Regions from separate parts of the Streptomyces sp. NPDC051907 genome, predicted to be linked through region 2. Evidence: riboswitches for the same ligand, from Rfam matches in the RefSeq annotation. Region 2 holds a riboswitch; the other holds the start of a gene.
The links. A riboswitch is a leader RNA that binds a small molecule or an ion and turns the genes downstream of it on or off. The one in region 2 is predicted to bind S-adenosylmethionine.

Region 1 (14,672 bases), on a different contig from region 2:
TGTAGCCCCCGGGCTCTGCAGCCCACCGCGCGGGGGGGGGGGGCCCCCCCCCCCCCCCCCCCCCCCCCCCCCCCCCCCCCCCGGCGCGGGCGCCCCCCCCCCCGGCCCCCCCCCGCCCGCCTTCTCACGTCGCCCCGTGAGAGTCGCCCCATAGAGTCACCGCATTAGAGTCGCCCCATGGCCGATCTCCGCGACCGCTGGACGCAGACCCTCCTCGCCGCCCGCGACGGCGCGAGCGACCCGGACCCCCTCCCGTACGCCGAGGACCTGCTCGCCCGCTGGGCCGAGCCGCAGCGGCGCTACCACACGACCGCCCACCTCGCCGCGGTCCTCGACCACGTCGACGCCCTCGCCGAGCATGCGGCCGACCCCGAACTCGTCCGCCTCGCCGCCTGGTTCCACGACGCGGTCTACCTCCCCGACCGCTCGGAGAACGAGGAGCGCTCCGCCCGCCTCGCCGAACGCGCCCTCGCCGAGGCCGGCCTGCCCGAGGACCGCGTCGCCGAGGTCGCCCGGCTGGTCCGGCTGACCGTCGGCCACGACGCCGAGGAGCCCGACGCCAACGGCGCGGTCCTGTGCGACGCCGACCTGGCGATCCTGGCCTCGGCCCCCGACGCGTACGCCGCGTACGCGCAGGCTGTGCGCGAGGAGTACGGATTCGTCCCCGACGACCTCTTCCGCGAGGGCCGCGCGGCGGTGCTGCGCCAACTGCTGGAGCTGCCCCGGCTGTTCCGCACACCGCACGGGCAGCGCGCGTGGGAGGCCGCGGCCCGCCGGAACCTGGCGGCGGAGCTGGAGACGCTGGAGCAGGCGCCTCAGCAGAAGTAGACGATCAGCCGCACGCTGCCGTCGCCGTGCAGTCCGCCCCTACGGCGCGGGGCGGTGCTTGGGTCGGCGCAGGCCCGCCTCCGTCAGCCGGCGGACCAGCTCCTTGGAGCCGATCTCCCGCGCGCCCGCCGCCACCGCGTCCCGGTAGCGGTCCGACGGAACGTCGTAGTGGTCCCGCTCGAAGGCCCGGGGCGGGCAGCCGATCGACGCGGCGAAGGCGTGCAGCTCCTCGTACGAGACGTCGCTGACCAGGTGCGACCACATACGGCCGTGCCCCGGCCAGGTCGGCGGGTCGATGTAGAGGGTCACCGGGGCAGCCCGCCGACCCGCGCCACGATCACGCCCGCCTTCCCGCAGACCCAGTGCGGGTCCGGACCCAGCTCCGGCTCCACCTCCAGCGCGTGCGGGTCGCCCACGTCGCACACCGGGCACAGCGGCCACCGGCCGTACCGCTCCAGCAGCGCGTCCTGGACGTCCTGGGCGACCAGCCCGGCAACGTACTCCACGCCCTCCGGCCACTGCTCGACCCACCAGCGGCGGTGCGTCACCGAGTCCTCGACGAGCGACACGACCGTCGCGTCGGCCACATCGCGGGCGGCCAGGTCGGCGAGGACCAGGGCGCGGGCCGCGTGGAGGGCCTGCTCAAGGACGTGCGCGTCGTTCATGGAGCCATTGTCACCCCAGGGGCGGCAGGCGGACCGGGCACTTCGATCAATCCCATCGATGTACTTCGATCAATCCCGTCGATCGAAAGGGAGCGGCAGGGCGCGGTGCGGGGGCCGAAGGGGGTTGACGATGGGCGAATGCCGAAAATATCTTTCAAAGGTGACCTATCCAGTGAAGGAAATTTTCAGCGGTGACGCCCCACCCGCCCCCGCCGCCCTCGCGGCCAAGGTCCGGACCCTCGCGCCGTCCATGACCCGCTCCATGCAGCGGGTCGCCGAAGCCGTGGCCGAGGACCCGGCCGGCTGCGCCGCCCTGACGGTCACCGGCCTCGCCGAGCTCACCGGCACCAGCGAGGCCACCGTGGTCCGCACCGCCCGCCTCCTCGGCTACCCCGGCTACCGCGATCTGCGCCTCGCCCTCGCCGGGCTCGCCGCCCACCAGCAGTCGGGCCGGGCCCCCGCCGTCACCGCCGACATCGCCGTCGACGACCCGATCGCGGACGTCGTCGCCAAACTCGCCTACGACGAGCAGCAGACCCTCGCCGACACCGCCGCCGGCCTCGACACCGTGCAGCTCGGCGCGGCCGTGGCCGCCGCGTCGACCGCCCGCCGCATCGACGTCTACGGCGTCGGAGCGTCCTCCCTCGTCGGCATGGACCTGGCCCAGAAGCTGCTGCGCATCGGCCTGATCGCGCACGCCCACGCCGACCCCCATCTGGCCGTCACCAACGCGGTGCAGCTCCGCTCCGGCGACGTGGCGATAGCGATCACCCACTCCGGGTCCACCGGCGACGTGATCGAGCCGCTGCGGGTCGCCTTCGACCGGGGCGCCACGACGATCGCGATCACCGGCCGCCCGGACGGTCCGGTGTCGCAGTACGCCGACCATGTGCTGACCACCTCCACCGCCCGCGAGAGCGAGCTGCGCCCGGCCGCGATGTCGTCGCGGACCAGCCAGCTCCTGGTGGTGGACTGCCTGTTCATAGGAGTCGCGCAACGCACGTACGAGACGGCGGCGCCGGCGCTCGCCGCCTCGTACGAAGCGCTCGCCCACCGGCACAGCCCGCGCACCCGCTGAACGCAGAGAAGAACACAGAGAAGACACACGCAGAGCAGGAAGAGCGGCCCTCCATGACCTCCACCTCGTCGGCGTCCTCACCCTCCTCGTCCGCCTCGTCCGCCTCGTCGGCCTCGTCGACGTCCTCGCCCGCCTCCTCCGCGGCGTACGGCGAGCTCCGCGCCGAGCTGGCCGCCCTCACCACCGAGGCGTTCCGCCCCGAGCTCGCCGAGATCGACCAGCTCCCCACCCTCGAGATCGCCCGGATCATGAACGGCGAGGACCAGTCCGTCCCCTTCGCCGTCGCCGCGCAGCTGCCGTCCATCGCCGCCGCCATCGACGGCGCCGCCGAGCGGATGGCGCTGGGCGGCCGGCTGGTCTACGCGGGCGCGGGCACGGCGGGCCGGCTGGGCGTACTGGACGCGAGCGAGTGCCCGCCGACCTTCAACACCGACCCGGCCGAGGTCGTGGGCCTGATCGCGGGCGGTCCCGCCGCCATGGTCAACGCGGTCGAGGGCGCCGAGGACAGCGGCGAGCTGGCCGTCGCCGACCTGGCCGCGCTCGAGCTGACCGCCCACGACACGGTGGTCGGCGTCTCCGCCTCGGGCCGCACGCCGTACGCGATCGGCGCGGTCGAGCACGCCCGCTCCGTCGGCGCGCTCACCGTCGGCCTGTCCTGCAACGCCGACAGCGCGCTCGGCGCGGCGGCCCACCACCGCATCGAGATCGTCGTAGGACCCGAACTCATCACCGGATCGACCCGGTTGAAGGCGGGCACGGCCCAGAAGCTGGTCCTCAACATGATCTCGACGATCACGATGATCCGCCTCGGCAAGACGTACGGAAACCTGATGGTGGACGTCCGCGCCTCCAACGAGAAGCTGCGCGCCCGCTCCCGCCATATCGTCGCGCTCGCCACCGGCGCGTCGGACGAGGCGATCGAGCGGGCGCTGGCGGCGACCGAGGGCGAGGTGAAGGACGCGATCCTGACGATCCTGGCGGGCGTGGACGCGCAGACGGCCAGGGAGCTCTTGGCGAAGAACGGGGGCCACCTGCGTTCCGCACTCCAGAGCAGCCCACCCCCTTCCAGCCCCGCCGACGTTTGAGGCGCGCAACCCACGTCACCCTCGCCCCAGGGGGCTGCGCCCCCGTACGCCCTACGGGCGTGTCCTCAATCGCCGGACGGGCTGGGATTCGCCGGCGATTGAGGCGCGGTCGCTGCTACCAGTAGACGACGGTGTAGCCGCTGCCCCCGGGCGTTCCGGGCGACCCAGGCGCGCCGGTGACCACGCCCGAGACGCCGCCCTCTCCCCCGTCGCCGCCGACCACCGCGCCCGCCGGCACGCCCACCGTGCCGTCAGGGGCGGCGCCGCCTTCTCCGCCGTCGCCGCCGGAAGTGCCGTTGCCGCCGGACAGGTTCACGCCGCCGGTGGCGCAGAGACCGGTGCCGCCTACGCCGGGCACCCCGTCCGCACCGTCCACGGCGCCCCCGCCGCCTCCGCCGCCGCCCCCGGTTCCGCCGGTGGCGGTGGCCAGCAGGCCGCCGTTCGGCGCGGCCAGGGTCGTCGCGGTGCCGGCGGTGCCGGGAGTCCCGGCGGTCCCGGCAGAGCCTGCCGAGCCGGCAGGGCCGCCCGCGCCGTTGGGGCCGCCGAGCCCGATGTCCACCACGTAGCTCTGCAGGGGCGTGACCTCGAGGGCGCACCATACGAAGCCCCCGGCGCCACCGCCGCCGCCGGTGCCACCGTTGCCGTTGTTCGGGCTGCTGCCGCCGCCACCGCCGCCCCCACCGCCGCCGCCGGCGCCCCAGACCTGGACGAAGACCGAGGTGACGCCCGCCGGCGGGACGAAGGTCCCGTCCGTGGTGAACTGCCGCAGCCCGTGGGGCGCCTGGGCCGCAGTCGGCGGCGCCGCAGGCGTCGTCGGGGGCCGGGTGGACGCGGGCGCCGTCTCAGGCGCGGGCGCCGTATCGGACACGGGCTGCTGCTCCTGCGCGGGCGGCCGCGCCTGGGCGGGCTGCTGCACCGGCTGCTGCCCTTGCGCCGGCTGCTGCTCTTGGGCAGGCGGGAGTGCCTGGGCAGGCTGCTGTTCCTGCGCGGGCGGGCGCGCCTGGGCGGGCTGCTGCTCCTGCACCGGCTGCTGCTCCTGCGCCGGCGGCCGCGCCTGGACGGGCTGCTGCTGCACGGGCGGGCGCTCCTGCGTCTGCGGCCGCTCCCGCGCCGGCTTCCTCGGCCTGTCGTGCCCGTCCGCCTGCGCGGCGGGAGACAGCGCGAGGATCTGGCCGGTCAGAGCGGCCACCACGGCGACGGAGGCAAGCAGTCGGCGGGAGCGGGCCCGAGGCAGCACCGCGGTGCCGGCCGGGCTCTGGCTGTTCACGTTCATGGCTTCCTTCCCCTCGGCGCCCGCTCGGGCTGCCGAGGGTGTGCGTGGGACGGGCGCGGGGCCGGGTGGGCCCGCACGCGCACATCCCATCGCCCGAGGCGTCCGCCCGCGCGCGGGCAGGTGCGAGAAGTGATCCAGTCAGGTGAGCAGTTGAGCCGACCGGCTTATGCCGATCGGCTCATGCAGAGCGGCTTGCGTCGACCGGCTTGTGTCGACCGGCTTAGGTCGCGGTCGCCGCATGCACCGGGCTCCAGGTCGGGCCGCGCGCCGGAGGCGGAAACGCCGAAGGGCGGCGCCCACTGGGAGTGGGGCGCCGCCCTCCGTCAGGACGGTCGATCAACCAGAGGTCGATCAGAAGTCCATGTCACCGCCCGGCATGCCGCCCGGAGCGGCGGCGGACGCCTTCTCCGGCTTGTCGGCGATGACGGCCTCGGTGGTCAGGAACAGCGCCGCGATGGAGGCCGCGTTCTGCAGGGCAGAGCGGGTCACCTTCGCGGGGTCGATGATGCCCTCGGCGATCATGTCGACGTATTCACCGGTCGCGGCGTTCAGACCGTGGCCGACGGCCAGGTTGCGCACCTTCTCGACCACGACGCCGCCCTCGAGGCCGCCGTTGACGGCGATCTGCTTGAGCGGGGCCTCCAGCGCGAGCTTCACGGCGTTGGCGCCGGTCGCCTCGTCGCCGGTGAGCTCGAGCTTCTCGAAGACCGAGGAGGCCTGCAGCAGGGCCACGCCGCCACCGGCGACGATGCCCTCTTCGACGGCCGCCTTCGCGTTGCGAACGGCGTCCTCGATGCGGTGCTTGCGCTCCTTGAGCTCGACCTCGGTCGCGGCGCCGGCCTTGATGACGGCCACGCCGCCGGCCAGCTTCGCGAGGCGCTCCTGGAGCTTCTCGCGGTCGTAGTCCGAGTCGGAGTTCTCGATCTCGGCGCGGATCTGGTTGACGCGACCGGCAACCTGGTCGCTCTCGCCGGAGCCGTCGACGATGGTGGTCTCGTCCTTGGTGATGACGACCTTGCGGGCGCGGCCCAGCAGGTCCAGGCCGGCGTTCTCGAGCTTGAGGCCGACCTCCTCGGAGATGACCGTGCCGCCCGTGAGGATGGCGATGTCGTTCAGCATGGCCTTGCGGCGGTCGCCGAAGCCCGGGGCCTTGACCGCGACGGACTTGAAGGTGCCGCGGATCTTGTTGACGACCAGGGTCGACAGGGCCTCGCCCTCGACGTCCTCGGCGATGATCAGCAGCGGCTTGCCCGACTGCATGACCTTCTCCAGCAGCGGGAGCAGGTCCTTGACCGAGGAGATCTTGGAGTTGACGATCAGGATGTACGGGTCGTCGAGCGACGCCTCCATACGCTCCATGTCGGTGGCGAAGTACGCCGAGATGTAGCCCTTGTCGAAGCGCATGCCCTCGGTGAGCTCAAGCTCCAGACCGAAGGTCTGGGACTCCTCGACGGTGATGACGCCTTCCTTGCCGACCTTGTCCATGGCCTCGGCGATGAGCTCGCCGATCTGGGTGTCGGCGGCGGAGATGGAGGCGGTCGAAGCGATCTGCTCCTTGGTCTCCACGTCCTTGGCCTGCTCGAGCAGGGCGCCGGAGACGGCCTCGACGGCCTTCTCGATGCCGCGCTTGAGGGCCATCGGGTTGGCGCCGGCGGCCACGTTGCGCAGGCCCTCGCGGACGAGCGCCTGGGCGAGGACGGTGGCGGTGGTCGTACCGTCGCCGGCGACGTCGTCCGTCTTCTTGGCGACTTCCTTGACCAGCTCGGCGCCGATCTTCTCGTACGGGTCCTCGAGCTCGATCTCCTTGGCGATGGAAACACCATCGTTGGTGATCGTGGGGGCGCCCCACTTCTTCTCGAGGACGACGTTCCGGCCCTTGGGGCCAAGGGTGACCTTGACGGCGTCGGCGAGCTGGTTCATCCCGCGCTCGAGACCGCGCCGTGCCTCCTCGTCGAACGCGATGATCTTGGCCATGTGAAGTGGTCCTCCCGGACTGGGGTGGATTTCTCCGGACCGCACTGGCGCCCGCGACGGACGGCCTGCACGCCGTGTGGTTCCTTGCCCCACCCGGCCTGCGGACCTCACCTGAACGGTCCTCGTTGTCACTCTCACCTTCAGAGTGCTAACGCCAATGATTAGCACTCGCCCATGGAGAGTGCAAGCGGCTTCGACGAAGCCCCAGCGTGGGACGGGCGTTCGCCGAGCGCCCCGCGCGGCGGCGGGCCCGGACCATCGGGGGCGGCGGCGACCGCGGGCCCTCGGGGCGCCCGGGAGGAGCGGACTGTCTGCGGACGCGCGAGGGGCCCGCATCCCAGATGGAATGCGAGCCCCTCGTGCGTGAGTGCGTCGGTGGTCTGTCGCGCCGAGATCAGACGGCGAGCTTGACCATGTCCGCCTGCGGCCCCTTCTGGCCCTGCGAGATCTCGAACTCGACCCGCTGACCCTCCTCCAGGGTGCGGTAACCGTCCATCTGGATCGCGCTGTAGTGGACGAAAACATCCGCACCACCGTCGACCGCGATGAAGCCGTACCCCTTCTCCGCGTTGAACCACTTGACGGTGCCCTGAGCCATGCCTAACTCCCCTATTACTGGCCCTTGCACAGGACCGCACTTCGCGGACCCGGGTCAGACCTCACCCCATGCAACCCATCTGGCAGGAGGGGTGTGCGTCGGAACGCGTCGACCGCGGCTGAATGTATCTGCCCAACTGCCCTCTGCAACAGGTCAATCGGACGAGAATTCTGGGCGCGGCCGAAGGGAGAATTGACCTGAATTCAAGAAATTCCGGGGCAAGTCGGGCCCGGCAAATGGCGCATAAGAGGCATTTCGACCGCACACTTTGGCTGCTTCTTGTCGCGCGGCGGACGCATTCTCATATGCGTGCGGCACAAGCAGCGGAGGGGACTTCCCAACTCTACCGCGTTCAACCATGCAGAATTGCCCCCTCCGCTTCTCTTGCGGAGGGGGCAATTCTGGTAACGCTGAGTACCTGGCGAACGGTCAGCAGCCGGGGGCCCGCTCGACGGCCAGAGCAACCGGTCCGGTGCCGGAGGGTCAGCCTCCGGCACGGTGGCTGACGGTTCAGAAGCCGGCACGCTGCTGAAGAGTCAGCCTCCGGCGCGATGCTCGACGGTCAACCTCCGGCACTGTGCCGGAAGGTCAGCCTCCGGCACGGTGCTCGACGGCCGGGGCGGCCGACCCGGCACCGGAGGGCCAGCCTCCGCACGCGGCCGGACGGTTCAGCAGCCGGCACAGTGCCGGACGGTCGCCCTCAAGCCCTGTGCCGGACGGTCAGCCTCCGGCGACGGCCGGGATGATCGAGATTCCCGCGCCGTCCGGCGTCGCCGTCTCGAGGCCCTGCTCGAAGCGGACGTCGTCGTCGTTGACGTACACGTTGACGAAGCGGCGCAGCTTGCCCTGGTCGTCCAGGACGCGCGCGGCGATGCCCGTGTGGTTCTTCTCCAGGTCGGCGATGACCTCGGCGAGCGTGCCGCCCTCGGCCGCGACCTCGGACTGGCCGCCCGTGTACGTACGGAGGATGGTGGGGATGCGGACGTTGACGCTCATGGTGGTGTTCTGCCTTCCGTAGGTAGTCAGCGGGCGAGGCCGGCGTCGCGGAACGCGTCCAGGCTCGGGCGGATCGTCGCGGTCGGGCCGGTCGTCGGCGCCACCGCGTCCAGCGTCTTGAGACCGTCGCCGGTGTTGAGGACGACCGTGGTGAGCGTCGGGTCCAGCACGCCCGCCTCGATCAGCTTCTTGGTCACGCCCACGGTCACGCCGCCCGCGGTCTCCGCGAAGATGCCCTCCGTGCGGGCGAGCAGCTTGATGGCGTCGACGACCTGCTCGTCGTCGACGTCCTCGACCGCGCCGCCGGTGCGGCGGGCGATGTCCAGGACGTATGGGCCGTCGGCCGGGTTGCCGATCGCCAGCGACTTGGCGATGGTGTTCGGCTTCTGGGGGCGCACGACGTCGTGGCCGGCCTTGAAGGCGGTGGACACCGGCGAGCAGCCCTCGGCCTGCGCGCCGAAGATCTTGTACGGCTTGTCCTCGACCAGGCCCAGCTTGATCAGCTCCTGCAGACCCTTGTCGATCTTCGTGAGCTGCGAGCCGGAGGCGATCGGGACCACGATCTGGTCGGGCAGCCGCCAGCCGAGCTGCTCGCAGATCTCGTACGCCAGCGTCTTGGAGCCCTCGCCGTAGTAGGGGCGGAGGTTGACGTTGACGAAGCCCCAGCCCTCGCCGAGCGGGTCGCCGATGAGCTCGGAGCAGAAGCGGTTGACGTCGTCGTAGTTGCCCTCGATGCCGACCAGCTCGCCGCCGTACACCGCGGCCATGACGACCTTGCCCTGCTCCAGGTCGTGCGGGATGAAGACGCAGGAGCGGAAGCCGGCCCGGGCGGCGGCGGCGCCGACCGCTCCGGCCAGGTTGCCGGTGGAGGAGCAGGACAGCGTGGTGAAGCCGAAGGCGCGGGCGGCCTCGACGGCGATGGCGACGACACGGTCCTTGAAGGAGTGCGTCGGGTTGCCGGAGTCGTCCTTGACGTACAGCCCGCCGGTGACGCCCAGCTCGCGGGCGAGGTTGTCGGCCTTGACGAGCTTGGTGAAGCCGGGGTTGATGTTCGGCTTCTCGGCCACGTCGGCGGGGACGGGCAGCAGGGGGGCGTAGCGCCAGATGTTGTCGGGTCCGGCTTCGATGCGCTTGCGCAGCGCTTCGGGGTCGCCGCTCGGCAGGTCGTACGCGACTTCGAGCGGCCCGAAACACAGGGCGCAGGCGAAGATGGGGCCGAGGTCGAACCGCTCTCCGCATTCGCGGCACGACAGTGCGGCGGCGGGACCCAGGTTCACGGGGGTGGTGGCGGTTGAGACGGTCTGCACAGCCATGTTGGCGAGGCCCTTTCTCCTCATCTTCCTCATGGCGCATTTCGCCATAAGACGGAATTGGCACCTTCCCCACCGTGACCTCGCGGTCGGCGGGAGGGTTGCCGGGGCTTCAACGGGCCGTTCCCTCTGCCCCTCTGGATGAGCGGTATTCGATTGTCAGCGCGACGACCCCGGCATGCGACGGCCGTCGGCGTTGTTCAAGACTGTAACCGAAGGCCGCGACTGTTGAGATAGTCGTCCGAACCGCGAGATGGATCACTCGGTCCGCGAGCAGAGGGAGACGGGCACGTGCTGGAAGAGGTGGAGCGCTGGCTGACCAGGCGTTCCTGGTCGGCGGCCGACCGCCCGCTCGACCGGCTGATGGCCGCCAAGCGCGGTACGACCGTCAGCGTCGTCCTGCCCGCCCTCGACGAGGAGTCGACCGTCGGGGACATCGTCACGGTGATCCGCCGCGAGCTGATGGAGAAGGTCCCGCTCGTGGACGAGCTGGTCGTGGTGGACTCCGGGTCCGGCGACCGCACGGCCGAGGTGGCCGCGGCGGCGGGCGCGCGGGTCGTGCACCGGGACGCGATCCTGCCCCGGCTGCCGGCCGTCCCCGGCAAGGGCGAGGTGCTGTGGCGGTCGCTGCTGGCCACCAGCGGCGATGTCGTGTGCTTCGTCGACGCGGACCTGCGGGACTTCTCCGCGGACTTCGTCTCCGGAATCGTGGGCCCGCTGCTGACCGACCCCGATGTGCAGTTCGTCAAGGCGATGTACGACCGGCCGCTCGGCGCCGTGGCGGGCGAGGGCGGGCGGGTGACCGAGCTGGTGGCGCGGCCGCTGCTCAATCTGCACTGGCCGCAGCTGGCGGGGTTCGTCCAGCCGCTGGGCGGCGAGTACGCGGCGCGGCGCTCGCTGCTGGAGCGGCTGCCCTTCCCGGTGGGGTACGGAGTGGAGCTCGGCCTGCTCGTCGACGCGCTGCACACCGTGGGCCTGGACGGGCTGGCGCAGGTGGACGTCGGCTCGCGCAAACACCGCCACCAGGACGGGCAGGCGCTCGGCCGGATGGCCGCCGCGATCTACCGCACGGCTCAACTGAGACTGTCGCGCGGGCACTTGGTGCGTCCGGCGCTGACGCAGTTCGAGCGGGGCGAGGACGGTTTCGTACCGCGTACGCATGCGGTGGACACGGAGGAGCGGCCGCCGATGCGCGAGATCGGTGAGTACGCGGCGCGTCGCGCGGCATAACCCGTACATAACCAATCATTTTGTCTACATTTCCCATGTATGGGCTTGAGACACCGTATGGGCGCTCCGCGCCGCATTGCCGGGCTGTCCCGGATCCTCGGGGCTCTGGCGGTCGTGACCACAGCGACGGCCGCGCTCACCGCGGCGGCCGTCCCGCACGAGGCCGCCGCCGAGGCTTCGGCTCCCTTCGAGAAACGTCTTGAGGAGCGTCTCGAGACGCGCCTCGAGACGCGCCTCGACGAGCGTTTCGAGAAGCGTTTCGAGGCCGCGCTCTACGGCGACTTCGCCACGATCGGGAACACGGTCATGGTCTGCCCGGACAGCCCGGCCGACGAGGCGGCCCGGTGCGCCCTGGCCGCCGACGGGCTCGGCGGCGACGACAACGACGCCTTCGACATGCGGCGGACCGACACCGCGGGGATGACCGAGGGCTTCGGTTCGAGCACCGGCAAGGTCACCGTCCCGCCGGGCGCGGAGATCGTCTACGCCCGGCTCTTCTGGGGCGGCAACGCCGGCGCGCACCGCGCGGCCGACGGGACCGAGCGCATGCGCTGCGACAACGGCGGGGGCGGTACGGGCGGGGTTGGCGGTACGGGAGGTGCTGGCGGCGCCGGCGCGGACGCCGTCCCCTCCCCGGGCAGGCCCCTCGACGCCGTGCCCGCGATCGGCGTGGCCGGCGGCGTGCCGGTCAAGGTCTCCCCGAAGAACCTGGTCAGGGACCCGGCGACGACCAGCGGGGCGCACTACTACACCGGCGAGGCCGACGTCACCGCCGCCTTCGACGGCCTCACCGGCTCGGGCGCGGCGATCCCCGTCGCGGTCGGCGACCTCTGGGCCGCGAACGGCCGGGGCTGCGTCGCGGGCTGGTCGCTCACCGTCGTCTACGGGTACGACGGCCCCGACGAGACGTACGCCCCCGAGCGGCGCCGCGTGTACGTGTACGGCGGCCACGCCCTCCAGCGCCCCGGCGCCCCCGCGACCACCGTGGCCGTGGACGGCTTCCGCCGGACGGGCGACAGCGCGGTCCGGGCGAGCGTGACGGCGCTGGAAGGCGACTGGAACGCTCCCGGCGACCGCTTCCGCGTCCACGGGCGCGAGATCGCCGACGACCGGGCCGACGGCGCCGCGAACTTCTTCGCCGGCGCGAGCGACGGCGCGGTCGACCCCCAGTACGTCGACAACCTCGGCGTCGACGCCAGGGCCTTCGCGCTCCCGGCTGCGACGATCCCGCCCGGCGAGACCTCCACCACGCTCTCCCTCGCCACCGAGGACGACTCCTACCTCTCCACCGCGCTCGCGCTGTCGGTCCCGGTCGCCGACCTGGAGGTCACCAAGACGGCGTCGGCGACGACGGTCGCGCCCGGCGATACCGTGACGTACACGATCACCGCGGAGAACGTGAGCGGGCGGGACTACCCCAACGCCCGGTTCGGCGACGACCTGACCGACAACCTCGACGACGCGGTCTACAACCTGGACGCGCGGGCGACGGTCGGCACGGTCTCGTACGAGGTGCCGAGGATCCGTTTCGTCGGCGACATCCCGGCGGGCCGGTCGGCGACCCTCACCTACACGGTCACGGTCGACGACCCGGTCACCGGGGACGGCCGGCTCGGCAACAGCGTCGCGGTCGACTCCCCCCGCTCGAACTGCGGCCAGGACAGCGGGGATCCCCGGTGCGGCGCGACGCCGCTGCTCGCCCCGTCGCCCTCGCCGTCGCCGTCGCCGTCGCCGACCCGAACGATCCAACTCCGCCCGGCGCCGGCGCCCCCGACCCCGACCGACGCCCCCACGCTCGCCCACACCGGCACCAAGGCGGAACGCCTCTGGCTCCTGGGCGGAGTGGCCCTCAGCCTGACGGCAGCGGGGGTGGTGGCGGTGGCGGCGTCGCGAGGTCGCCGCCAATAGGGCGCGGCCTGAGGCGCGCATTCAGCCCCGTGGGGGTCCCCCCGGACGAAGTCTGGGGGAGATTGAGGCGCGGGGTCCGGGGCAGCGCCCCGCGGGCCGCCCGCACAGGGCACGTCACCGTTGCCCCAGGGGGCTACGCCCCCGTACGGCCTTCGGCCGTGTCCTCAATCGCCGGACGGGCTGAGTTTCCCGGCGTTTGAGGCGCGGGGTCCGGGGCGGAGCCCCGCGGGCAGCCCGCACAGGGCACGTCACCGTGACAGGCTGAAAACGCTGGAATCGGCGCCTTGCGTGACGTACTCACGTTTGAACATTTACGCGACTGGCTAGGTTCGCCACATGGTCTCCGCGCCGCCCCCGCCCCCCGCCGCCCAGGTCCTCGTCGCGTCGAATCGAGGGCCCGTCTCGTACAGCCTGCGCGACGACGGCGGCCTCGACGCCCGTCGCGGCGGCGGAGGGCTGGTGTCCGGGCTCTCGGCCATCGGGGCCGAGGCCGACGCGCTGTGGGTGTGCGCCGCGCTCGGCGACGGCGACCGGGAGGCCGTGCGGCGCGGCGTCGGCGAGCCCGGCGTGCGGATGCTCGACATCGAGGAGTCCGTCCACTCCGACGCGTACAACGGCATCGCGAACTCGGTCCTGTGGTTCGTCCACCACATGCTGTACCAGACCCCGCTGGAACCCGTCTTCGACGAGGAGTTCCGGCGGCAGTGGGCGGCGTACGAGACGTACAACCGCGCCTTCGCCCAGGCCCTGGCCGACCAGGCCGCCGACGGCGCCGCCGTGCTGATCCAGGACTACCACCTCGCGCTCGCCCCCGGCATGCTCCGCGAGCTCCGGCCCGACCTGCGGATCGGCCACTTCTCGCACACGCCCTGGGCCCCCGTCGACTACTTCCGGATGCTGCCCGACGACATCGCCGAGCAGCTGCTGCGCGGACTGCTCGGCGCGGACCGCACCTGCTTCCTGACCCGCAGGTGGGCGGACGCGTTCACCGCGTGCTGTACGGAGCTGCTGGGCGCCGACTCCCTCTCCGGCACCCGGATCGGGGTGCACGGCCTCGGCGCGGACGCGGACTTCCTGCGCGAGCGCGCGCACCGGCCGGACGTGGACGAGCGGCTCGAGGCGCTCCGGGAGCAGATCGGCCCGGGCCGGAAGACGATCGTCCGGGTGGACCGCACCGAGCTGTCGAAGAACATCGTGCGCGGGCTGCTCGCCTACCGCCATCTGCTCGAGTCCCGGCCCGAGTGGCGCGAGCGGGTGGTGCACATCGCGTTCGCCTACCCGTCCCGGCAGGACCTGGCGGTCTACCGCGCGTACACCGCCGAGGTCCAGCGACTGGCCGAGGAGATCAACGCGACGTACGGGACGGCGGGCTGGACCCCGGTCGTCCTGCACGTCAAGGACGACTTCGCCCGCTCGCTCGCCGCGTACCGGCTGGCGGACGCGGCCCTCGTCAACCCCATCCGGGACGGCATGAACCTGGTCGCGAAGGAGATCCCGGTGATCTCGGAGCGCGGCTGCGCGCTGGTGCTGTCGCGGGAGGCGGGGGCGTACGAGGAGCTGGGCGAGGACGCGCTGGCGATCAATCCGTACGACGTGACCGGCACGGCGCAGGCGCTCCACGAGGCACTGACGATGCCGGACGGCGAGCGGTCGGAGCGCAGCAAGCGGCTCGCGGTCGCGGCGACCGCGCTGCCGCCGCAGCAGTGGTTCCTGGACCAGCTGCGGGC
Region 2 (14,672 bases):
GTCGGCGGCATTGGACCAGTAACCTGATGCGGCGGATGCTACTCCTTGCGACACCCCGTCAACACTGGTTCGGACAGCTCTTCGATGGGCCGTTCGGCTCTGCGCATCGTCCCAGTCGAGCGGGCTGACACACCGAACGGCACCCCCCGGAGTGAGGGCGGGATAAGCGACCGACATAATGTCGGTCGTGGCGACAGCAACGACAGTAGAAACCGGGCACGCGCACCCGTCGGTCAATCGACCGAACCTCACCAGCGTCGGAACCATCATCTGGTTGAGTTCCGAGCTGATGTTCTTCGCGGCCCTCTTCGCGATGTACTTCACCCTGCGATCGGTGACGGGCACTGATTACTGGACGGCTCAGGCGGACCACCTGAACTTCCCGTTCTCGGCGACCAACACCACGATCCTGGTGCTCTCCTCACTCACCTGCCAGCTCGGCGTCTTCGCCGCGGAGCGGGGCGATGTGAAGAAGCTCAGGACGTGGTTCATCATCACGTTCGTCATGGGTGCGATCTTCATCGGCGGCCAGGTGCTGGAATACACCGAGCTGGTCAAGGACGCGGGCATGTCGCTCTCGTCCGGCCCGTACGGCTCCGTGTTCTACCTGACCACCGGTTTCCACGGCCTGCACGTGACGGGCGGTCTCATCGCCTTCCTGCTGGTCCTGGGAAGGACCTACGCGGCCAGGAGATTCACCCACGAGCAGGCAACCGCCGCCATCGTCGTGTCCTACTACTGGCACTTCGTCGATGTCGTCTGGATCGGCCTCTTCGCCACGATCTACATGATCAAGTAGCCGGGCTCGAGCCCGACCACAGTCCAGAAGCACCGACGCAGAAGATCCTGACACCGGGGTAATCCGTGAAAAAGCTCTCCGCACGACGACGCCATCCGCTGGCGGCGGTCGTCGTCCTACTCCTCGCGCTGGCGGCCACTGGGGGGCTGTACGCCGCGTTCGCACCCGCGGACAAGGCGCAGGCCGAAGAAACCGCCCAGTCTCTCGCCATCAAGGAGGGCAAGAAGCTCTACACCGTCGGCTGCGCCAGCTGCCACGGAACCGGCGGTCAGGGCACCTCTGACGGCCCGTCCCTGGTCGGCGTGGGCTCCGCCGCGGTCGACTTCCAGGTCGCGACCGGCCGGATGCCGGCCCAGCAGCCCGGCGCCCAGGTGCCGAAGAAGCCCAACATCTACACGCAGAGCCAGATCGACCAGCTCGCGGCGTACGTCGCGTCCCTCGGCGCCGGCCCGATCACGCCGACCGAGAAGCAGTACAGCCCGGACGGCGCGAACATCGCCAAGGGCGGCGATCTGTTCCGCACCAACTGCGCCCAGTGCCACAACTTCACCGGTGAGGGCGGCGCCCTCACGAACGGCAAGTACGCCCCGAGCCTTGAAGGCGTGAGCCCCAAGCACATCTACGAGGCCATGCAGACCGGCCCGCAGAACATGCCGTCCTTCCCCGACACCACGCTGCCGGAGCAGCAGAAGAAGGACATCATCGCGTACATCCAGACGGTGAACGGCGACGAGACCGCCACTCCGGGCGGCTTCGCGCTCGGCGGCCTCGGCCCCGTCAGCGAGGGTCTGTTCGGCTGGATCTTCGGTCTGGGTTCGCTCATCGCAGTCGCCGTCTGGGTCGCGGCCCACACCGCTAAGGCCAAGAAGTCATGAGTAGCCAAGAGATTCCAGAAGAGAACCTGCCGCTCGCGCAGGACACCGCGCACGTCGCGGTAGAGCATGTCGAGGACGACCCGCTCGGCGACCCGGGACTGCCGGCCCACAAGCCGCGCGTCCAGGACATCGACGAGCGGGCGGCCAGGCGCTCCGAGCGCACCGTCGCTCTGCTGTTCACGCTGTCGATGCTGGCCACCGTCGCCTTCATCGCGTCGTTCGTGATCTTCCCGGTCGACAAGATCGTGTACATCTGGCCGCTCGGCCATATCAGCGCGCTCAACTTCGCGCTGGGCATGACCCTGGGCATCGCGCTCTTCTGCATCGGCGCGGGCGCGGTCCACTGGGCCCGCACCCTGATGTCGGACGTCGAGGTCGCCGACGAGCGGCACCCGATCGAGGCCTCGCCCGAGGTCAAGGCCAAGGTGCTCGCCGACTTCGCGGACGGCGCCCGTGAGTCCGCGATCGGCCGTCGCAAGCTGATCCGCAACACCATGTTCGGCGCGCTGGCCATGGTGCCGCTCTCCGGCGTGGTGCTGCTGCGGGACCTCGGGCCGCTGCCCGAGGAGAAGCTCCGCAAGACCCTGTGGGCCAAGGGCAAGCAGCTCATCAACATGAACACCAATGAGCCGCTGCGTCCCGAGGACGTCGCCGTCGGCTCGCTGACCTTCGCCATGCCCCAGGGCCTGGAGGAGAGCCAGCACGACTTCAACAACGAGATCGCCAAGGCCGCCCTGATGATCGTCCGGATCCAGCCGGAGGACATCAAGGACAAGCGCGAGCTCGAGTGGTCCCACGACGGAATCGTGGCCTACTCCAAGATCTGCACCCACGTCGGTTGCCCGATCAGCCTGTACGAGCAGCAGACGCACCACGTCCTCTGCCCGTGCCACCAGTCCACCTTCGACCTCTCCGACGGCGCCCGCGTCATCTTCGGCCCGGCCGGTCACGCACTTCCGCAGCTGCGGATCGGCGTGAATGACGAAGGCTTCCTCGAGGCGCTCGGCGACTTCGAAGAGCCCGTCGGTCCTGCCTTCTGGGAGCGCGGATGAGCACTGCGACGACCGACGACAAGAACCGCAAAGCCCCCGCGGGCGAGCGGGTCGCCGACTGGGCGGACGGCAGGCTGGGAATCTACTCCCTGGCCAAGGCCAATCTGCGGAAGATCTTCCCGGACCACTGGTCCTTCATGCTCGGCGAGATCTGCCTCTACAGCTTCATCATCATCATCCTCACGGGTGTGTATCTGACGCTGTTCTTCCACCCGAGCATGAACGAGATCGAGTACCACGGCTCGTACGTGCCGATGCAGGGCATCCGGATGACCGAGGCGTACGCCTCGACCCTGGACATCAGCTTCGACGTCCGCGGCGGTCTGCTGATCCGGCAGATCCACCACTGGGCGGCGCTGGTCTTCCTCGCCGGCATGTTCGTGCACATGATGCGCGTGTTCTTCACGGGTGCGTTCCGCAAGCCGCGCGAGATCAACTGGATGTTCGGCTTCCTGCTGTTCGTCCTCGGCATGTTCACCGGTTTCACCGGCTACTCGCTCCCCGACGACCTGCTGTCCGGCACCGGCGTCCGCTTCACCCAGGGCGCGATCCTGGCGACCCCGGTCGTCGGAACGTACATCTCGTTCTTCCTGTTCGGCGGCGAGTTCCCCGGCCACGACATGGTGGCCAGGTTCTACTCGATCCACATCCTGCTGCTGCCGGGCATCATGCTCGGCCTCGTGGTGGCCCACCTGATCCTGGTCTTCTACCACAAGCACACCCAGTTCCCCGGCCCCGGCCGGACGAACAACAACGTCGTGGGCATGCCGCTGCTGCCGGTCTACATGGCCAAGGCCGGAGGCTTCTTCTTCCTGGTCTTCGGCGTCATCGCGATCATCGCGGCGTCGTTCACGATCAACCCGGTGTGGGCGCTCGGCCCCTACCGGCCGGACCAGGTGTCCACCGGCGCCCAGCCAGACTGGTACATGGGCTTCGCCGAGGGTCTGATCCGAGTGATGCCCGGCTGGGAGATCAACTTCGCGGGCCACACGCTCGTGCTGGGCGTCTTCATCCCGCTGGTGCTCTTCGGCCTGGTCCTGATGGCGATCGCGGTCTACCCGTTCATCGAGTCGTGGATCACCGGCGACAAGCGCGAGCACCACATCCTGGACCGGCCGCGCAACGCGCCGACCAGGACCGCTCTGGGCGTCGCCTGGATCACCGGGTACGTGATCATGCTGCTCGGCGGTGGAAACGACATCTTCGCCACGCACTTCCATCTGTCGATCAACGCGATCACCTGGTTCGTCCGGATCTCCTACTTCGTGGGCCCGGTCCTCGCCTTCGTGATCACCAAGCGGATCTGCCTGGGTCTGCAGCGTCGCGACAAGGACAAGGTGCTGCACGGCCGCGAGACGGGCATCATCAAGCGGCTGCCGCACGGTGAGTTCGTCGAGGTCCACGAGCCGCTGAAGCCCGAGGCCCGCTACACGCTGACCGCGCACGAGCAGTACGAGCCGGTCGAGCTCGGCCCGACGGTCGACGAGAACGGCGTGGAGCGCAAGCCGAAGCTCAAGGAGAAGCTGCGCGCCAAGCTCAGCAAGTCCTACTACGGCGAGGGAAGCCAGATCCCCAAGCCGACGAGCGAGGAGTACAAGGAGATCACCAGCGGCCACGGCCACCACTGATCCCTGACCGACAGGTCGCCACAGCAGGAGCCCCGTCCATTCGCTGGACGGGGCTCTTTGCTGCTCTCGGGGCTGGATAGGGTGGACCCATCCCTATCGGCTGTGGACCCAGGAGCGGACCATGAACGTTGTGACCCCGGTCGGCGGCGACAGCGTGGCGGCTCGTTCCTGGCCGGGCGTGCTGAACCCCCTGCTGCGCGGCGAGAACCTGAGCGTGGACGACACCGCCTGGGCGATGGACCGGATCATGAGCGGCGAGGCCACCGACGCCCAGATCGCCGGGTTCGCGGTGGCGCTGCGGGCCAAGGGCGAGACCGTCGAAGAGGTCTCCGGCCTGGTGCAGGCCATGTACGCGCACGCCAACACCATCGAGGTGCCGGGCGCGACCGTGGACATCGTCGGGACCGGCGGCGACCTCGCCAAGACCGTCAACATCTCCACGATGTCGGCGATCGTGGTCGCCGGCGCCGGAGCCAAGGTCGTCAAGCACGGCAACCGCGCCTCCTCGTCCGCGAGCGGCTCCTCGGACGTCCTGGAGAAGCTCGGCGTCAATCTGGAGCTGACGCCGCGGCGGGTCGTCGAGGTCGCGAGGGAAGCGGGCATCACCTTCTGCTTCGCCGTGAAGTTCCACCCCGCCCTGCGGTACGCCGCGAAGGCGCGCAAGGAGCTCGGCGCGCAGACCACCTTCAACATCCTCGGACCGCTCACCAACCCGGCCAAGGTGCGCTCGCAGGCCGTGGGCGTCGCCGATCTGCGGATGGCGCCCATCGTGGCCGGCGTGCTCGCCGCGCGCGGCAACTCCTCCCTGGTCTTCCGCGGCGACGACGGCCTGGACGAGCTGACGACGACCGCCACCTCCCGGGTGTGGGTCGTACGGGACGGGTCCGTGCGCGAGGAGGCCTTCGACCCGCGCGACATCGGCATCGACCTGGTGCCCGTCGAGTCCCTGCGGGGCGCGGACGCGTCGTACAACGCGGACGTGGCGCGGCGGCTGCTGGCCGGCGAGACGGGACCGGTGCGGGACGCGGTGCTGCTCAACGCGGCCGCGGCGCTGGTCGCGCTCGAGCCGACGGACGGGACGCTCAACGAGCAGCTGGCGGCGGGCGTGGCCCGAGCGGCGAAGTCGATCGACTCCGGGGCGGCGAAGGCGGCCCTGGAGAGGTGGGTCGCCGCGAGCAACGCGTGAGAGTGCGTGCTCGCTGAGTGTGACCAAGGGCGCAGTCCAGAATCCGGACTGCGCCCTTGCGCTCGGCGCGACCTATGGCAGGATGCTTTCAAGGTCATGAGTGACAGCGTTTCAGGCCCCGGCTTGCTGTCCGGCAACCCTCCGTCCGTGGCGGGGTGCCCCGGGTGAAGACCAGGCCGTAGGCAGCGAGGTCTACGGCAAGCGCGGACCCCTGCAAGCCCTGGGGTCCTGGTCCTCAAGGGAGCAGTCTCGTGAGCAAGCGAATGCGATAGGGCGTCTGCGCCCCTCCTTCAACACCCCCTCCGTGCGGCCCTCTTGCCGCGCCTGAGGGGCAGTTCCCGTACCCAGCACGGCTGTTGAGCCGCCAGTACGGGCTTGTTCGAAGACCCCCTCCGACCTCTTCGAGGGGGACCCCACGCCTTGTCTTGCAGGGAGATGCCGCCATGTCCGCACGCCCGAACACCGCCGTCGAAGCCCACGCGCCCGCCGCGCCCGCAGAGTCCGCAGCGCCCGCTGCGTCCGCTGGATCGGCCGAGTCCGCCGCCGAACCCTGCTGCGGCGCCCCGCTGCCCGTGCTCGGCAGGGACGTCACCGTCCCGCTGGTCACCGGCGGCGAAGTCGCCTACGCGGCCCTCGACTACGCGGCGAGCGCGCCGGCCCTCCAGCGGGTGTGGGACGACGTGGCCGCCTACGCCCCGTACTACGGCAGCGTGCACCGCGGCGCCGGATACCTCTCGCAGCTCTCCACCGACCTCTTCGAGAACAGCCGCCAGACCGTCGCGGACTTCCTCGGCTGCCGCCCCGGCGACCAGGTCGTCTTCACCCGGTCGACGACGGACTCGCTGAACCTGCTGGCCGCCGCGGTCCCGGCCGGCTGCGAGGTGTTCGTCTTCGAGACCGAGCACCACGCCTCGCTGCTGCCCTGGAGGGACGCCCGCGTCACCTGCCTGAACGCCCCGCGCACACCCCAGCAGGCCGTCCAGACCCTGGAGCGGGCGCTGGCGGACCGCGACCCCTACGGCCCCGCCCTCGTCTGCGTCACGGGCGCCTCCAACGTCACCGGCGAGCTGTGGCCGGTCAAGGAGCTGGCGGCGGCCGCGCACGCCCACGGCGCCCGGATCGTCCTGGACGCGGCGCAGCTCGCGCCGCACCACCCCGTCGACATCGCCGAGCTGGACGTCGACTGGGTCGCCTTCTCCGGGCACAAGCTGTACGCCCCCTTCGGCTCCGGCGTCCTGGCCGGGCGCGCGGACTGGCTGCGGGAGGCGGAGCCGTACCTCGCGGGCGGCGGCGCCTCGCGCACGGTGGCACGCCGCGTGGACGGAGGCGTGGACGTCGAGTGGCACACCACGGCCGCGCGCCACGAGGCGGGCTCGCCGAACGTCATCGGCGCCTACTCCATCGCCTCGGCGTGCAAGGCGCTGACGGAGGCGGGCTTCGAGGCGCTGGTCGCCCGCGAGCAGGAGCTGGTCGCGAAGGTCCGCGCGGGTCTCGCGGAGGTCCCCGAGGTGAAGGTCCTCTCCCTGTTCGGGGACGACGCGCCGCGCGTGGGCGTCATCTCCTTCGTGGTCGAGGGCTGGAACAGCTCGCACTTCGCCGCCGCGCTCTCCGCGGAGTACGGCATCGGGGTGCGCGACGGCCTGTTCTGCGCCCACCCCCTGGTCCGCACCCTCCTCGGCAGCGCCCCCCAGGACCCGGGCGAGTGCGGCGCGCCGGAGGCCGAGCCGGGCGAGCGGTCCCTGAACGCCATCCGGGTCAGCTTCGGCGCGGGCACGCCGGACGAGCACGTGGAGCGCTTCGTGGGGGCGGTGGCCGAGCTGGTCCGCGACGGCGCCCGGTGGACGTACCACACGCAGGACGGCCGCTGCGTCCCGGCGGTCTGACACAGGACCCGAGGCGAGCCGATTCGAGCCGAGCACAGCCGACAGAGCCCGCGCCACCGGCGCGGGCTCTGTCGGCTGTCGGCTGCTGCGGGCGCCGAGGGCGGCGGCTAGGCGTCCAGGCCGATCGCGAACGCCGCCTCCAGATCGTGCTGGGAGTACGTACGGAACGCGACGTGCGTGTCCGTCGCCTCCACGCCGGGGATCTTGCTGATGCTGCCCGGGATGACGTCCGCCAGATCGTCGTGCCTGGCCACGCGGACCATGGCGATCAGGTCGTAGGTGCCGGTGACCGAGAAGACCTCGCTGACGCTGTCCAGCGCCGCGATCGACTCCGCGATCTCGGGGATGCGGTCCACGCTGGTCTTGATGAGCACGATCGCGGTGATCACGGTTGGCTTTCTCCCTCGGTGGCCGCTGCTTGGGCCTTCACTCTAGTCCCCTGCCGGAACCGTCCCCAGGCGTAGAGGAATCCCACCCCGAACCCCACCAGGTGCGCCAGATACGCCACCCCGGGACCGCTCCCGGCGCCCCGGGCCGCCAGCCACTGCAGGACGAACCAGAAGATCAGCACCGCCCACGCCGGAAACCGCAGCGGCAGGAAGAAGAGGAACGGAAAGAGACTGGTCACCCTTGCCTTCGGGAAGAGGTACAGAAAGGCGCCGAGCACCCCCGAGATCGCCCCCGAGGCGCCCACCAGGGTCTGCTCGGAGCCGGCGTTGGCCGCCGCGTAGGCGAGCAGCGCGAGGTAGCCGCAGCCCGCATAGAACAGGCCGAACTCCAGCTGCCCCATCCGCTCCTCGGCCATCGCCCCGAACACATACAGAAAGAGCATGTTGCCCAGCAGGTGGAGCCAGTTGCCGTGGACGAAGAGGGCGGTGAGCGGGGTGGCCAGCGCGTTCGGGGCGCCGCTCGTCAGGTCGGCGGGGATCACGCCCCAGCGCTCGAAGTACGCGCTCTGCGCGGAGAGCAGCCCGTCGCCGACGCCGTACGACGGATTGAGGCCGGAGACCGGACTGACCAGGAAGACCGCGCAGCAGACCGCGATCGCCGCGTATGTCACGGCGGGTCCCGTCGCCGCGCCCCGTACCGCCCGCCACCAACCGATCATGGACAGAGCATGGCGCAGCGGGACCGAACGGTACAGAGTGCCTCGCCGCGCCACGGGGTACCCGCGAGGCCGTAGGGTTACGGGCAGTACACCCGCAGTTCGACGGCGCACCGCGGCAACCGCACTCGCACTCGTATGACGAAAGAGGACGGCACGATGACGACGGTACCCTCGCCGACCGCCGAGACCCGCTGGCGCTGCACCCTGTGCGGCAACCTCACTCGTTTCGACGTCACCCGCTCGTCCAAGGTCGTCGAATACGTCCATCTGGACCTGGCCGGCGAGCCCACGATCGAGGAGCGCGAGGTGGTCAGTGAGACCATCGAGTCAGTGCGCTGTCGTTGGTGCAACGCTGTGGATCAGATCGAGCTGGTGGACAGGCCGGGCGCGGGCTCCTGACGGAGCCGCCCGAACGGGTAATGGGGTGACGGATTGTGGAGCAGCCTGAAAGCGGCGCGGAGCCGGCCGATGCGGCCGGCGACGCCGCGGAGGCGCTCGACCGCCCGCTGCCCGAAGGCGTACGGCGCAGGGTCGTCGCGCTGGTCTCGGACGCGTTCGGCGGGCTGACCGTCGGCGAACTCCCGGCGCAGCTGCGCCAGTACGCCCGTTTCACCCCCAGCCGGCGGGCCAAGTTCGCGGGCAACGCGATGGCCGCCGCGCTGGAGAGCGACCCCGTCTTCCGCCAGCGCATCGGCGAGCGGCTCAGCAAGGCCCAGCCCGAGCTGTCCGGGGCCCTGGAGTCCGGGTCGCCGCCCGCCGCCGCCGATCCGATCGACGTGGCCGCGGCCGCCTATGTGCTGCGGCCCGCCGGATGGGTGAAGCTCGTCGCCGCCGCGGGCGAGGAGGCCCAGCGGGCGGACGCCGAGCGCGCCGACGAGGCGGGCCGGCGCGAGCTGGAGCGGCTGCGCGAGGAGCTGGCCGAGGCCCAGGCGCACACCCGGGCCGAGACCGAGCGGCTGCGCACCGAGCTGGACGCCGCGCGCAAGGAAGCGGAATCGCTTCGCCGCAAGCTGCGCAGCGCCCTGAGCGATGTGAAGCGCGGCGAGGCGGCGCTCCGCCGCCGGGACGCCGACCTGGAGAGCTCAAGGTCGGAGGCGGCCGCCCAGGTGTCCGCGGCCGAGAGCGAGAGCCGCAGGCTCAAGGCGCGGCTCAGCGAAGCGGAAGCGTCCGTGGAGGCCGGCAGGAGGGCCGCCCGGGAGGGCCGCTCGATCGAGGACATGCGGCTGCGACTGCTCCTGGACACCGTCCTGGACGCCGCCCAGGGGCTCCGTCGCGAGCTCGCCCTGCCGCCCGCCGGGATCCACCCCGCGGACACCGTCGACGCGGTCGAGCCGGGCCGTATGTCGCCCAAGGACATCGCCGCCCGCGCCCTCTCCGAGACCGACCCTGCCCTGCTCGACCAGCTGCTCGCGCTGCCGCAGGTGCATCTGGTCGTCGACGGCTACAACGTCACCAAGACCGGGTATCCCACGATGCCGTTGGAGAAGCAGCGGCTGCGCCTGCTCGGCGGTCTGTCGATGCTCGCGGCCCAGACCGGGGCCGAGGTCACCTGTGTCTTCGACGGGGCGGAGCTGGCCGCTCCGGTGCTGCTCGCGCCGCCGCGCGGGGTGCGGGTGCTGTTCTCCAAGGCGGGCGTGACCGCGGACGAGCTGATCCGTCAGCTGGTGCGCGCGGAGCCGCCCGGCCGGCCCGTGGTGGTCGTCTCCACCGACCGCGAGGTCGCCGACGGGGTGGCGAAGGCCGGCGCCAGGCCGGTCGCGTCCGTCTTGTTGCTGAAGCGGCTTTCGCGCGCCTAGTAACTACCGGGCCGAATGCCCGAATTGATACTCCTCGTGACAGACGTTGCGTCAAGTGCTCATTACAGCGTGTGTGATGCGAGTAAAGAAAACACTCCGCAGCCCATAATTTTGTCGTGAGGATTTGAACTGATCACAGGGAGGTCACTAGGGTCGGGCCTCGAACCTTCGCGCGGTTGATCGTCCATCCGGGACGACGGCGAAGGAACCGCCGAGTTCGTCCAGTTCGCTCCTTTTCTCCCCGGGGTGCGACGTGCGGACGCCGGGGATTGAACCCCCCACAGCCCGGTAGGCGGCTCGAGGAAGAAGGAGCTCGCCTTCGTGGCGTCCCACCGTCGTCCCAAGCAGCCGAGCCGCACCCGCGTGACCGTGCTCACCGCGACCGCCGCCGCGGCCGTGGCCCTGACCGCCCAGACCGCGCAGGCCGAGCCGAAGCCGAGCAAGAGCGAGGTCAAGGCCAAGGTCGACAAGCTCTACGAAGAGGCGGAGAAGGCCACCGAGAAGTACAACGGGGCCAAGGAGCAGCAGGAGAAGCTCGACAAGGAGATCGACGCCCTCCAGGACAAGGTCGCCCGCGGCCAGGACGAGCTCAACACCCTGCGCGACAGCCTGGGTTCGGTGGCCAGCGCCCAGTACCGCTCCGGCGGCATCGACCCCGCCGTGCAGCTCTTCCTCTCCGCCGACCCGGACACCTACCTCGACAAGGCGTCCGCGCTCGACCAGCTCGGCGCGAAGCAGACCGAGGCGCTCGCCGACATCCAGGCCAAGCAGCGCACCCTCGCGCAGCAGCGCCAGGAGGCCCAGGGCAAGCTCGCCGACCTGGCCGAGACCCGCAAGCAGCTCGGGGAGAAGAAGCAGGAAGTCCAGGGCAAGCTGGGCGAGGCCCAGAAGCTGCTGAACTCGCTCACCGCGCAGGAGCGCGCCGCGCTCAAGGCCGACGAGACCCGCGCCGACCGCGCCAGCTCGCGCGCGGACCTCGGTCCGGCCACGCCCGCCTCAGGGCGCGCGTCCTCCGCGTTCGCCGCAGCCCAGAGCAAGATCGGCTCGCCGTACGTCTACAGCGCGTCCGGCCCGAACTCCTTCGACTGCTCCGGGCTGACCTCCTGGGCGTTCGCCCAGGCCGGCATCTCCATCCCGCGCACCTCGCAGGCGCAGGCCAACGCCGGCACCCGCATCTACTCGCAGGGCGACCTCAAGCAGGGCGACCTGGTGATCTTCTACGGCGACCTGCACCACGTCGGCTTCTACGCCGGCAACGGCCAGGTGCTGCACGCCCCGCGGACCGGCACGAACGTGCGCTACGAGTCCATCAACAACATGCCCTTCCAGTTCGGCGTGCGCATCTGACGCCCAATCGGGCGATTTCCCGCACCAAGAGCTGACCTGGCGCCCCGCCGTTGACCTGTGGTCTCCGGCGGGGCGTCACTTTGCGTGCCCGGCGCGGTCTTTGGCGCTCCGTGTCCGCCCGGCTACTGTCTGCCGCGCAACATCCCTCGTACAGCGGAAGGGAGCGCGGCCTGTGGCGTCCCATCGCCGTCCCGCACACCCCGGCCTCACTCAGAGCGCCCGGGTCACCGTCCTGTCCGCCGCGGCGGCCACGGCCGCCGCGGCCCTCGGGGCCGCGCCCGCGGTCGCCGAGCCGCGCGAGACCGCAGAGGCGGTCCGGACCAAGGTCGACCGGCTGTACGAGGAGGCCGAGCGGGCCGCCGAGCGCTTCAACAGGGCCGGCGAGCGGGTGGAGCACCTGCGCGAGCAGGTCGCGCAGGCCCAGGACAGCGTGGCCCGGGGCCAGGAGCGCATCAACCGGATGCGGGGCGCGCTCGGCCTGGTGGCGGGCGCGCAGTACCGCTCCGGCGGCATCGACCCGACCCTGGCGCTGCTGCTCTCCGCGCGGCCGGACACCTACCTCGACCGGGCCGCGACCCTGGACCGGATGACCGCGCTCCAGACCTCCGCCCTCCAGGAGCTCCAGCGAGCCCAGCGCGGCCTCGGCCAGCAGCGCGCGGAAGCCCGTCGCGACCTCGCCGAGCTGGAGCTCAGCCGGGCCGCGGTCGCCCTCCACAAGCGCGCCGTCGAGGGCAAGCTCGCCGCCGCCCGGCGGCTGCTGGACGCTCTGCCGGACTCGGAGCGCGACGCCTTCGAACGGGCCTCTCGCTCCGGACGCGACGAGGCGCCCGAGCTGTCGGACCAGGCGCCCTCCTCGGCGCGTGCGGCGGCCGCCGCGGCGGCCGCCCGCAGCGCGGTCGGCAAGCCGTACGTCTGGGGCGCCAACGGGCCCTCCGCCTTCGACTGCTCGGGCCTGACCCAGTGGTCCTACGCCCAGGCGGGCGTCGCCCTGCCCCGCACCTCGCAGGCCCAGCGGAACGCGGGCCGGCAGGTCCCGCTCTCCCAGGCGCGCCCCGGCGACCTGGTGACCTACCGCGGCGACGCCAGCCACATCGGGATGTACATGGGCAACGGGCAGGTCGTCCACGCGCCCTATCCGGGCGCCTCGGTGCGGTACGACCCGGTGGGCATGATGCCCGTCAACGCGGTCACCCGCGTCTGAGCGGCGACGGCGGCCCAGAGTGCGGCCCCCCTCCCTTGAAGCCCTCGCGCGGCGCGTTCCGTACGATCGGCAGCGTGGCAGGTCAGGGGCGCACACGGCGTGAGGCGATACGGAGTACGGCGGGGCTCGGCCTCGCCGTGCTGCTGTCCGCCTCCGGCTGCACGTCCTCCGAGACCTCCGGGACGGACGTGCGCGCGGTCCAGCGGCTGCTGGACAGCCGCGCGGCCGCCGTGCTCAGCCGGGACCGCGACGGATTCCTCGCCGCGCTGGCACCGGAGGCCGGGCGGCTGCGGGCGGCGCAGCTGAAGCAGCTCCAGAGCCTCGCGGACGTGCCGCTGAGCTCCTGGGAGTACCGGGTGGGCAAGGTCGTGCGGCAGGGCGCCCGAGCCGTCGCCGAGGTCGAGCTGCGCTACCGGATCGACGGCTACGACACCGCCCCGGCGGCCGCCGCGCGCTCCGTAGAGCTCGAGGAGCGGGAGGACGGCTGGCGGCTGACCGCCGACCGGGCCGCTCGCGGCGGGCCGCAGCTGCTGTGGGAGCAGGGCGACGTCGACGCCGTACGGGGCAGTCACAGCCTCGTCCTCGGCGTCGGCCAGACCCGTCAGCGGCTGCGGGCGCTCGCCGCCTCCGCCGACCGCGCCGCGCCCGCGGTCTCCGAGGCCTGGCGCGAGAAGTGGGCCGGGCGCGTGGTCATCCTCGTCCCGCCCTCGCTTCAGGCCATGGGCGCGCTGCTGGGGGCGCCGGCGGCCGGGTACCGGGGGATCGCGGCGGTCACCACCGGGGAGACGGGGGCGCCGGGGACGTCGCCCGCGGACCGGGTGATCGTCAACCCGGAGGCGTACCAAGTCCTCGGCGGCTTCGGGCAGAGCGTCGTGCTGACGCACGAGACCACCCACGTGGCCACCCGCGCGCACACCTCGGCGGCGACCCCGCTGTGGCTCTCGGAGGGCTTCGCGGACTGGGTCGCCTACCGGGGCACGGGCTACAGCGCCAAGCAGGCCGCCCCCGAACTGCTGCGCGCGGTCCGTCGGGGCGAGACGCCCGCCGCGCTCCCGGCGGACGGGGACTTCTCCTTCGGCGGGGACTCAGGCCGGCTGGCACGGGCGTACGAGGGGGGCTGGCTGGCCTGCGAGCTGATCGCCGAGGCGTGGGGCGAGGACCGGCTGCGGACGTTCTACCGGGCCGTGGGCGCGGGCAGGCACCGGGCGGGGGCGGTGGAGAAGGCGATGGTCGAGATCCTGGGGACGACGCCCGCGGACTTCACGGTGCGGTGGCGGTCGTACGTGGAGGAGCGGCTGCCTGCCGGGGGCGGGGAACGGCGGGGCGGCTGACGGTCCTGGACGGGGGTACGTGGGGGAGCGGCTGACTGCCCCCTGGGCCGGGCGGGAGCGGCGGGGCGGTTGACCGGCTCAGGACGCGAGGCCCGACGGCGTGCGCGCTCGGCGCGGCTCACGAGGTCGGCGACCGCCGGTCGTGGGCTGGCTGGGTCCGGTCGTGGCCCGGGGCGGCCGCCGTCCGTCGCCACAGCCGTTGGCAGGCCGTCAGCGGGCGTGGGGCGCTCGGCGCCGGCTCAGGAGGCCAGCGACGGCCGGGCGGCAGCGGCGGGGCGGTTGACCGACTCCGGGCGCGAGGCCCGACCGCGTGCGTGCTCGGCGCTGGCTCACGAGGCGAGCGACTGGCGGTCGCGGGCCGGTTGGGCCCGGCCGTCGCCCGGGGGCGCTGTCGTCCGGCGCCACAGTCGTCGGCAGGCCGTCAGCGTGGCGGCGACCAGCAGCCCGTTCCGTACGGCCAGCAGCA

Region 1: it holds a riboswitch for S-adenosylmethionine, as region 2 does, so the genes downstream of both, thrC (threonine synthase) here and AB0M39_RS16670 (aminotransferase class V-fold PLP-dependent enzyme) in region 2, are expected to answer to the same signal.

What each region holds. Positions count from the first base shown of each region.
Region 1 covers NZ_JBFAYB010000016.1:11,276-25,947, forward strand. Annotated here, with positions in the region: gene AB0M39_RS12245 (heavy metal translocating P-type ATPase) at 1-5, shown strand, start outside; gene AB0M39_RS12250 (hypothetical protein) at 178-828, shown strand; gene AB0M39_RS12255 (DUF4031 domain-containing protein) at 868-1,137, opposite strand; gene AB0M39_RS12260 (hypothetical protein) at 1,134-1,493, opposite strand; gene AB0M39_RS12265 (MurR/RpiR family transcriptional regulator) at 1,654-2,571, shown strand; gene murQ (N-acetylmuramic acid 6-phosphate etherase) at 2,625-3,656, shown strand; gene AB0M39_RS12275 (hypothetical protein) at 3,772-4,929, opposite strand; gene groL (chaperonin GroEL) at 5,281-6,903, opposite strand; gene AB0M39_RS12285 (cold-shock protein) at 7,298-7,501, opposite strand; gene AB0M39_RS12290 (MoaD/ThiS family protein) at 8,222-8,497, opposite strand; gene thrC (threonine synthase) at 8,524-9,810, opposite strand; SAM riboswitch class I at 9,828-9,955, opposite strand; gene AB0M39_RS12300 (glucosyl-3-phosphoglycerate synthase) at 10,099-11,037, shown strand; gene AB0M39_RS12305 (DUF11 domain-containing protein) at 11,152-12,945, shown strand; gene AB0M39_RS12310 (trehalose-6-phosphate synthase) at 13,282-14,672, shown strand, end outside.
Region 2 covers NZ_JBFAYB010000026.1:45,971-60,642, reverse strand. Annotated here, with positions in the region: gene AB0M39_RS16695 (heme-copper oxidase subunit III) at 179-799, shown strand; gene AB0M39_RS16690 (c-type cytochrome) at 865-1,674, shown strand; gene AB0M39_RS16685 (Rieske 2Fe-2S domain-containing protein) at 1,671-2,726, shown strand; gene AB0M39_RS16680 (cytochrome bc complex cytochrome b subunit) at 2,723-4,354, shown strand; gene trpD (anthranilate phosphoribosyltransferase) at 4,476-5,540, shown strand; SAM riboswitch class IV at 5,633-5,750, shown strand; gene AB0M39_RS16670 (aminotransferase class V-fold PLP-dependent enzyme) at 5,984-7,423, shown strand; gene AB0M39_RS16665 (Lrp/AsnC ligand binding domain-containing protein) at 7,531-7,812, opposite strand; gene AB0M39_RS16660 (rhomboid family intramembrane serine protease) at 7,809-8,531, opposite strand; gene AB0M39_RS16655 (hypothetical protein) at 8,688-8,930, shown strand; gene AB0M39_RS16650 (NYN domain-containing protein) at 8,966-10,327, shown strand; gene AB0M39_RS16645 (NlpC/P60 family protein) at 10,649-11,674, shown strand; gene AB0M39_RS16640 (NlpC/P60 family protein) at 11,847-12,875, shown strand; gene AB0M39_RS16635 (hypothetical protein) at 12,950-14,206, shown strand; gene AB0M39_RS16630 (glycosyltransferase 87 family protein) at 14,536-14,672, opposite strand, start outside.